DNA from 2 places in the Enterocloster lavalensis genome. Region 1 is predicted to be linked to the other one. Evidence: riboswitches for the same ligand, from Rfam matches in the RefSeq annotation. Region 1 holds a riboswitch; the other holds the start of a gene.
The links. A riboswitch is a leader RNA that binds a small molecule or an ion and turns the genes downstream of it on or off. The one in region 1 is predicted to bind FMN.
Positions count from the first base shown of each region.

Region 2: linked by a shared signal. The riboswitch ahead of ACK2JC_RS24680 (ECF transporter S component) and the one ahead of ACK2JC_RS01735 (ECF transporter S component) in region 1 are both predicted to bind FMN.

Region 1 covers NZ_CP176637.1:416,132-419,540, forward strand. The annotation lists gene ACK2JC_RS01720 (SufB/SufD family protein) at 1-156, opposite strand, end outside; gene ACK2JC_RS01725 (ABC transporter ATP-binding protein) at 188-922, opposite strand; tRNA gene ACK2JC_RS01730 (tRNA-Leu) at 1,120-1,203, opposite strand; gene ACK2JC_RS01735 (ECF transporter S component) at 1,318-1,998, opposite strand; FMN riboswitch at 2,177-2,292, opposite strand; gene ACK2JC_RS01740 (ADP-ribosylglycohydrolase family protein) at 2,332-3,270, opposite strand; gene ACK2JC_RS01745 (hypothetical protein) at 3,338-3,409, opposite strand, start outside.
Region 2 covers NZ_CP176637.1:5,491,767-5,495,175, reverse strand. The annotation lists gene ACK2JC_RS24690 (4Fe-4S binding protein) at 1-442, opposite strand, end outside; gene ACK2JC_RS24685 (helix-turn-helix domain-containing protein) at 626-955, shown strand; gene ACK2JC_RS24680 (ECF transporter S component) at 958-1,623, opposite strand; FMN riboswitch at 1,774-1,898, opposite strand; gene ACK2JC_RS24675 (pyridoxamine 5'-phosphate oxidase family protein) at 1,917-2,312, opposite strand; gene ACK2JC_RS24670 (M13 family metallopeptidase) at 2,594-3,409, opposite strand, start outside.

The DNA of each region.
Region 1 (3,409 bases):
GTCGATTCCGCTCACATCCTCCTTGGTGGTGATATCAATATTTGCGGTGGTGCTGCGGCTGGCCAGCTTGCCGTTGGCGCGGATATTGTAAGCGCCCTCCGGAACCCCGTGCAGGTCCGCAACTTCCATCAATATTCTCTCTTGAATTTCATCCATTTTCGATTCATCTCCTTTTCCGTACGGCGATTTAATCCTGATTGTAAAACTTGCTGCAGGCATCCACCGCGGAGGCGGTGCCCATAATCTGGGGCATAATCTCGTCCCTGGAACCGTGGTTGACAATCTTTCCGTCCGCGATCACCACGATTTCGTCCGCTATATTTAAAATCCGCTCCTGATGGGAAATGATCAGGATGGACCCGTTTGTATTTTTGCGCATACGCTCGAACACCTGGATCAGATTCTGAAAGCTCCAGAGGTCGATTCCCGCTTCCGGCTCGTCAAAAACTGAGAGCTTGGAAGCCCGGGCCAGCACCGAAGCGATCTCGATGCGCTTCAGTTCGCCGCCGGACAGGCTGGCGTTCACCTCGCGGTTGATGTAATCCTTGGCGCAAAGCCCCACCTCGGACAGGTATTGACAGGCGTCGGTTACGGACAGCTTTTTCTTCGCCGCCAGACGGATCAGATCCAGGACCTGTACGCCCTTAAAACGCACGGGCTGCTGGAACGCAAAACTGATTCCAAGATTCGCCCGGTCGGTAATATTCATATCTGTGATATCCTGGCCGTCGAACAGAATCCTTCCGCTGGTGGGCTTCTCGATGCCCATGATCAGCTTGGCCGTGGTGGACTTTCCGCCTCCGTTGGGGCCTGTGATCACCACAAATTTTCCGTCTCCGATGGTCAGGTTCAAATCCTTTATAATCCCTTTTCCTCCCTCGTCGTCATTGACGTCGAAGGTAAGATTCTCTAATGTAAGCATAGCCTTCTCCTGCCTCTCTGTTTTTTAACACTCTGGATCGCTGCAAATGCAGCCACAACCTACAGTATACACTATTTTTCCTTTTTTTACTATCCTTATTTTACCTGGGCTTCCAGGAAATGTCTGTTGCATTTGCAACAGTTTTACGGATTATAAAAGGCGGAAAGCTCTGATGAACTTTCCGCCTTTTCTGCGCCTGCAGAAGATGGGAGTCGAACCCACAAGGTATTACTACCACACGGACCTGAACCGTGCGCGTCTGCCAATTCCGCCACTTCTGCATTTCGCGCCTGTTATCACAGGCGACGAAGGTTATTATAAGGGAATATGGGGGATTTGTCAATTACTTTTGAGGAAAAAATGAATTTTTCGTTCTGTACCTTCCCCCGCCTGTATCATCCTTTCAGTGTCACGAACATTAAAACGCAGGTCACAAAAATCAGTCCCACCACCAACAGCACTCCCATGTTGTGCTGCTTGACGTTGTGCACCGACGGCGGAACGAGGCCCGCCTTGCGCAGAGCTGTTACAATGGGCTTGTAAAGTAAAAGGACGAAGGCCGTGTTCAGGCCGCCCTTAAACAGGTTGAAGGGAAGAAATACCGGCACCAGCAGCGCTTCCACCGCATCTCTGGGATATCCCATGTAGATAGGGGTGAGTAAGTAATTCCATAGAAGCATGGCGATTGTTGCCAGCACGATTCCCGACACAAGGCCGATGGCCGCGCCTTTTAACGTGTGGTCGCGTTTGTAGAGATAGGCGGCCGGGCAGGCGAAGCAGCAGCTGGCCAGAATATTCATCACACAGCCGATGATTCCGGTGCTGCTGATGGTAGCCATCTCGATAAAGGAGACGATCACGGAGATCACCATGGCCGTCCAGGGGCCGAACATAAAGCCGCCGATCGTAATCATCACGTCCTTGGGTTCATAGCTCAGAAACAGAACTACCGGGATGCGGAAAAACAGCACCATGAGAAAGGCGATGGCACAGAGCATTCCCACCGTTGTGATCCGTTTTGTCCTGGCGTCCGTGCCGGACTTTGTGTTTGCAGTTACGTTTGCGTTGCTGTTCATAGTTTCTACCTCCGAATGAATTATTTGCCGGATTCCGCCGGTCCGGTACCGCCGGTCAGACGGTTGAAACCGCCTGGCTGACAGAAAAACACCTGAAAAGCAATATGCCTTTCAGGTGTCAAATAATATCCGGTGCATCATTTGGCCGCTGCAAAATGCAGCCGCCCCGTCTATGCTGACACATCTTCTTTCATCCAGACTATACTGTTGGTCCCGGAGTTTCACCGGGTCAACGCTCGCGCGCTCGCGGACTGTACCGCCAATCGGGAATTTCACCCTGCCCTGAAGACATAATCTTATTCAGTTGTGGTTATTATAACGCTTTTGGGTTATTTATGCAAGTGTGTTTGAGCATAATTCTTTTATATATTCTCTGCCTGCAATTACATTGATCCATTCTTCCGGTATTTGGTCGGCTCCGTAAAAACTTGACGCCAAACCTCCGGCCACAGCTCCAACCGTATCCGTATCGTCTCCCAAATTAACTGCTTTTAGTACGCATTCCTGATAGGACGACGAATTTAACAGACACCACAATGCAGCCTCCAGAGTGTGAACCACATATCCGCTGCTTTGGATTTGTTCCTCCGGCAACCGTTTGAATTCATCCAGCCTCTTAAGCCGATTATAACTCCTTATTTCTATTTCACCGATTCTGTCATAATAATCAAAGGCAGTCTGTATTCCATTTCGAACACACTCCGCTATCGGATCAGTCCCGCCAATTAAACTGATTGCAACCATCACATAAATCCCACAACCAACCTGGCTCCTGCTATGTCCGTGGGTCAGAGACGATAGATTGTGTATTAACTCCATTTGGACATCAATGCTGAGTTCCTGATGGTTGTATAGATAATAGGCGATTGGAAGAATTCGCATGAGCGAGCCATTTCCGTTTTCATATTCTGATTTACCACCACATTCCAATGGGGCAATTCCGCGCCCATAATTCATTATGGCTTTGCTGGTGGCATTTCCAACGTCAAAGACCTCTCCTAAGGCAGTGTATTCTCCATACAATAACCATGCCGAGAATTTGTCCATGATATCTGTATAATTAATTGCTTTACATTGAACCATGCTATCTAACAGCGCTAGTGTTAAGCTTGTATCATCAGACCATACCCCCATAGGCTGATGATGTGTCCCGTATTCCCGCATCGATTTAACCGGATTCCTTGCTATACATTCGCGGGACATAAACTCAACCGGGACCCCCAGGGCATCGCCTGTGGCAAGTCCAATTATACCATCGTATATGTTTCTCAAATTGTCTCCCTCTGGCTTGGTACTTTTTATTAGCCATGGCTTTTCATTTCAGCAAACCCATATCATGCTATGCGATATCCAAGCGGTCTTTCATCTTATTGATTTCCATCCGATGATTGATCAGCTCCAATTCCATACC
Region 2 (3,409 bases), 1.4 Mb from region 1:
CCCCCTCCCCCAAACGGAAGCTTCGGCGGATAATGGGCTTGGCGGATAAGTCGAAATACTCTCCCCGGCCCTCGTACAGCCGGAACACCTCCAGCGCCCGGCGGCTCTCGCAGGTGGGGTAAATCTCCGCCATATAGGGATTTTCCTCAAAGACCTGATCCAGCAGGCAGCCTCCCATATTCGCCACCCGGCCGCGGACGGACACCGCTTTTTTCTCCATAGAACCCTCGCCGCCGGTCATGCCGCTAATCGCCACATAGCGCTGTTTCATCAGCTGCCGGTAAAACTCTTTCCCTTTGGCCGTGATAAAATACAGGCTGTTCTCATCCACAAGCATAATATCGATCACCCGGGTCACAGGCAGCCCATCCTCGTCCACGGTGGCGAACACGGTGGAATGAATCTCCTCTTTTAAAATCCTCAGATAATCTCTGGTCTCCATAACGCTTCATCCTTTCCTGAATCCATATCCCTTATCCCATTTTAGCGCCGCCGCTCTTTCCCGTAAATTACGCACTGAAAAGTGGCATAGTATCAAAAGTATACTGTTAAGCTTGCCAGCCGTCCCGTAGTGGTATATAATAGTCTTAAACAGTTATTTAGATACCAAGGAGGTGTTGGACCGATGGAAACGAATACCAGGAAAATGCCGGACTGCCCCGTGGAAATCACCCTGCAGCTGATCGGCGACAAGTGGAAGGTGCTGATCATCCGGGACCTGCTGACCGGCACCAAGCGCTTTAATGAACTCATGCGCTCGGTCACCGGGATCACCCAAAAGGTCCTGACCAGCCACCTGCGGGCCATGGAGGCCGCCGGGCTGGTCAACCGAACAGTCTATGCCGAGGTACCGCCCCGGGTGGAATACACCCTGACGGAGACCGGCTACAGCTTAAAGCCCATTTTGGACAGCATGGTGGCCTGGGGCGACGGCTACAAAAAGAAAATCAACTGACCTCAGTCCGACCAGCCCTTTAACAGCCGTCTCAACCGCTTGTAGACAAGAAACGCAATGACGGAGACACTGGCGTATTTAAACAGGTTGAAGGGCAGCATGGAGAACAGCATCATGGAAAACAGGTCCGTCACCCACGGGGAGGTGGCCCTTGCCATGGCCACGATGCTGTCCATGCTCATTCCGTACAGCCGGGCATAGACCGGAAAGATCAGGAACAGGTTGTAAAGCAGGGCCGAGGCGGCCGCGCAGGCTGTGGCCGCGGCCAGGGAGAGGGCCGCTCCCCTGCGGGTGTGCCACCTGCGGTACAAAAGCACGGCGGGCAGCATGTAGCTGACGCTGCCGATCATATTCGCCAGCTCCCCAACGCCCATGGTGACGGTGCCTTTCAGCAGAAAGCTCAGGCCGATCTTCACCGCGATGATCCGCATTCCAGCCAGCGGCCCCATGATAAATCCCCCCAGAATCACCGGCAGGTCGGAAAAGTCCATTTTCACAAATCCCGGCGCCAGCGGCACCGGAAATTCCATTGCCATCAGCACCGCGCTGACGGCTCCCATAAACGCGCTCAAAACCAGGGGCCTGACTGCGATGCCTCCGGCCCTGCTCTTTGCTGCTGTTTTCTCTGCAAGCGCTTCCCGCGCTGCAGCTTGGCATGTTTGTTTCATCTTGACGCCTCCTTCATGTTTGACCCCCCGGCCCATTGCATACGACAAAAAGACCCGGGATCTCATCTCCCGGGCCGGAATGCCGCCAAATACGCCGCCTGCGCTTGCGGCCTGACATCCAGACACAACGCTGCGGCATCGATTGCCGTTTTTCCTCTTTTCCCATCCGGACTATACCGTCGGTTCCGGAATCTCACCGGATCAACCGCAGCCATTGGCCGCCGCTCGTGGACTGTCACCACCGGTCAGGAATTTCACCTGCCCCAAAGAGATTGTGTTTATGTAATTTCAGATCAGAATTCATAGGGCGGATTGCCGGAGAAATCAGCGATCACGCCGTGGGGATCTTCCAGATAAAACACCTGGAAAATCGGATTGTCCGCCCTGGCGTACTGCCCCTTTACAATCGGGTTGGCCATGCAGGCTTCCTTCACCTTCATGTTGTTCTCAAACACCGCTTTGCCGTGCAGGCGCAGCCAGGCGAAACCGGCGTCGGACACGCTCACCTCCACCTGCGGGTTGGCCTGCATATCCTGATAAACGTCCTTTTGGCTGTTGGTACAGAACCAGAGCTTCCCGTCCTTCTCAAAGCAGAACATAAACGGGCGGCACTTTGCCTTCCCATCCCTGCCCACGGTAGCCAGATACTGCACCGGATTTGCCTGCAAAAATTCTATCACTTTTTTCATAAAGTTTCAATCCTTTCCCTCAAATCAATTTTTATTCAAACCTTTTACCGTCAGGAACGGCCGTTTCCTATGACTGTATTATAGATCGGTACAGCCTTTGAGGGAAGAACGCACTTTCAAGTGGGATAGGTTCCTTTTAGATACTTAATATCTTTTTAATACTATTAAATACCGCACCCCTAAGCGTCGGGGCCGTTAGGCGGCCAACGCCAGCAGGCTGCGGCGGTGGCCCCTTACATTTGACAAAAAGTACGCCTCGTACCGGGTCGGATAACCTTTTTCTACCAGATTCCAACCCGCTGTTCCGGCGCGAGATACATTTTGTCCCCCTCCCTGAGCTGAGGATAGGCCAGATAAAATGCGTCGGTGTTGCGCAGAACCGCGTTGACCCGGACTTTTGCCGGGGAGTGCACATCCGTGTTCAGCCGCCGGATCATGGCCTCGCCCGTATATTTGGAGGCCCAGATGGTGGCAAACCGGGTGAACAGCGCCCGCAGTCCGTCCGTGTCGTCCCCCACAATGGAGGTGACGCAGGAAAGGCTTCCCAAATCCGCGATGTTCTCCCCCAGCGTCTGCTCACCGTTTACAAAACGGCCCTCAAATCCCTCCTGTCCGTCGTAATAGTCCGCCACCTTCCCGGCCAGGACCCGGAAATTCTCCAGGTCCTCTTTGGTCCACCACATCTTGTAATTTCCCTTCTCGTCGTACATGGCCCCGGAGGAATCGAATGCGTGGCTGATCTCGTGGGCGATCACCATGCCGATCCCGCCCATGTCGGTGGCCAGATCTGCCTCGGGACTGTAAAACGGCTCCTGCAGGATTCCCGCCGGAAATACAATTTCATTGCCCGAGGGATTGTAGTATGCGTTGACCGTCTGGGGCGTCATGGCCCATTTTTCCTTGTCCACCGGCTTTTTCCCTTCCTCCAGGTCGAAGGTCGTCTCCGCGCGCATAAGCGCCAGGACGTTGCCGATCAGCGTCCCGCCCTCCTCCGGCGGGGTGATCCTGGCCGTAGCGTGGACGTCCGTAAAATGGTCGGGATATCCCACCTTGAGCGTCATGGAATCCAGCTTTTTCACCGCGTTGGCCTTGGTCTG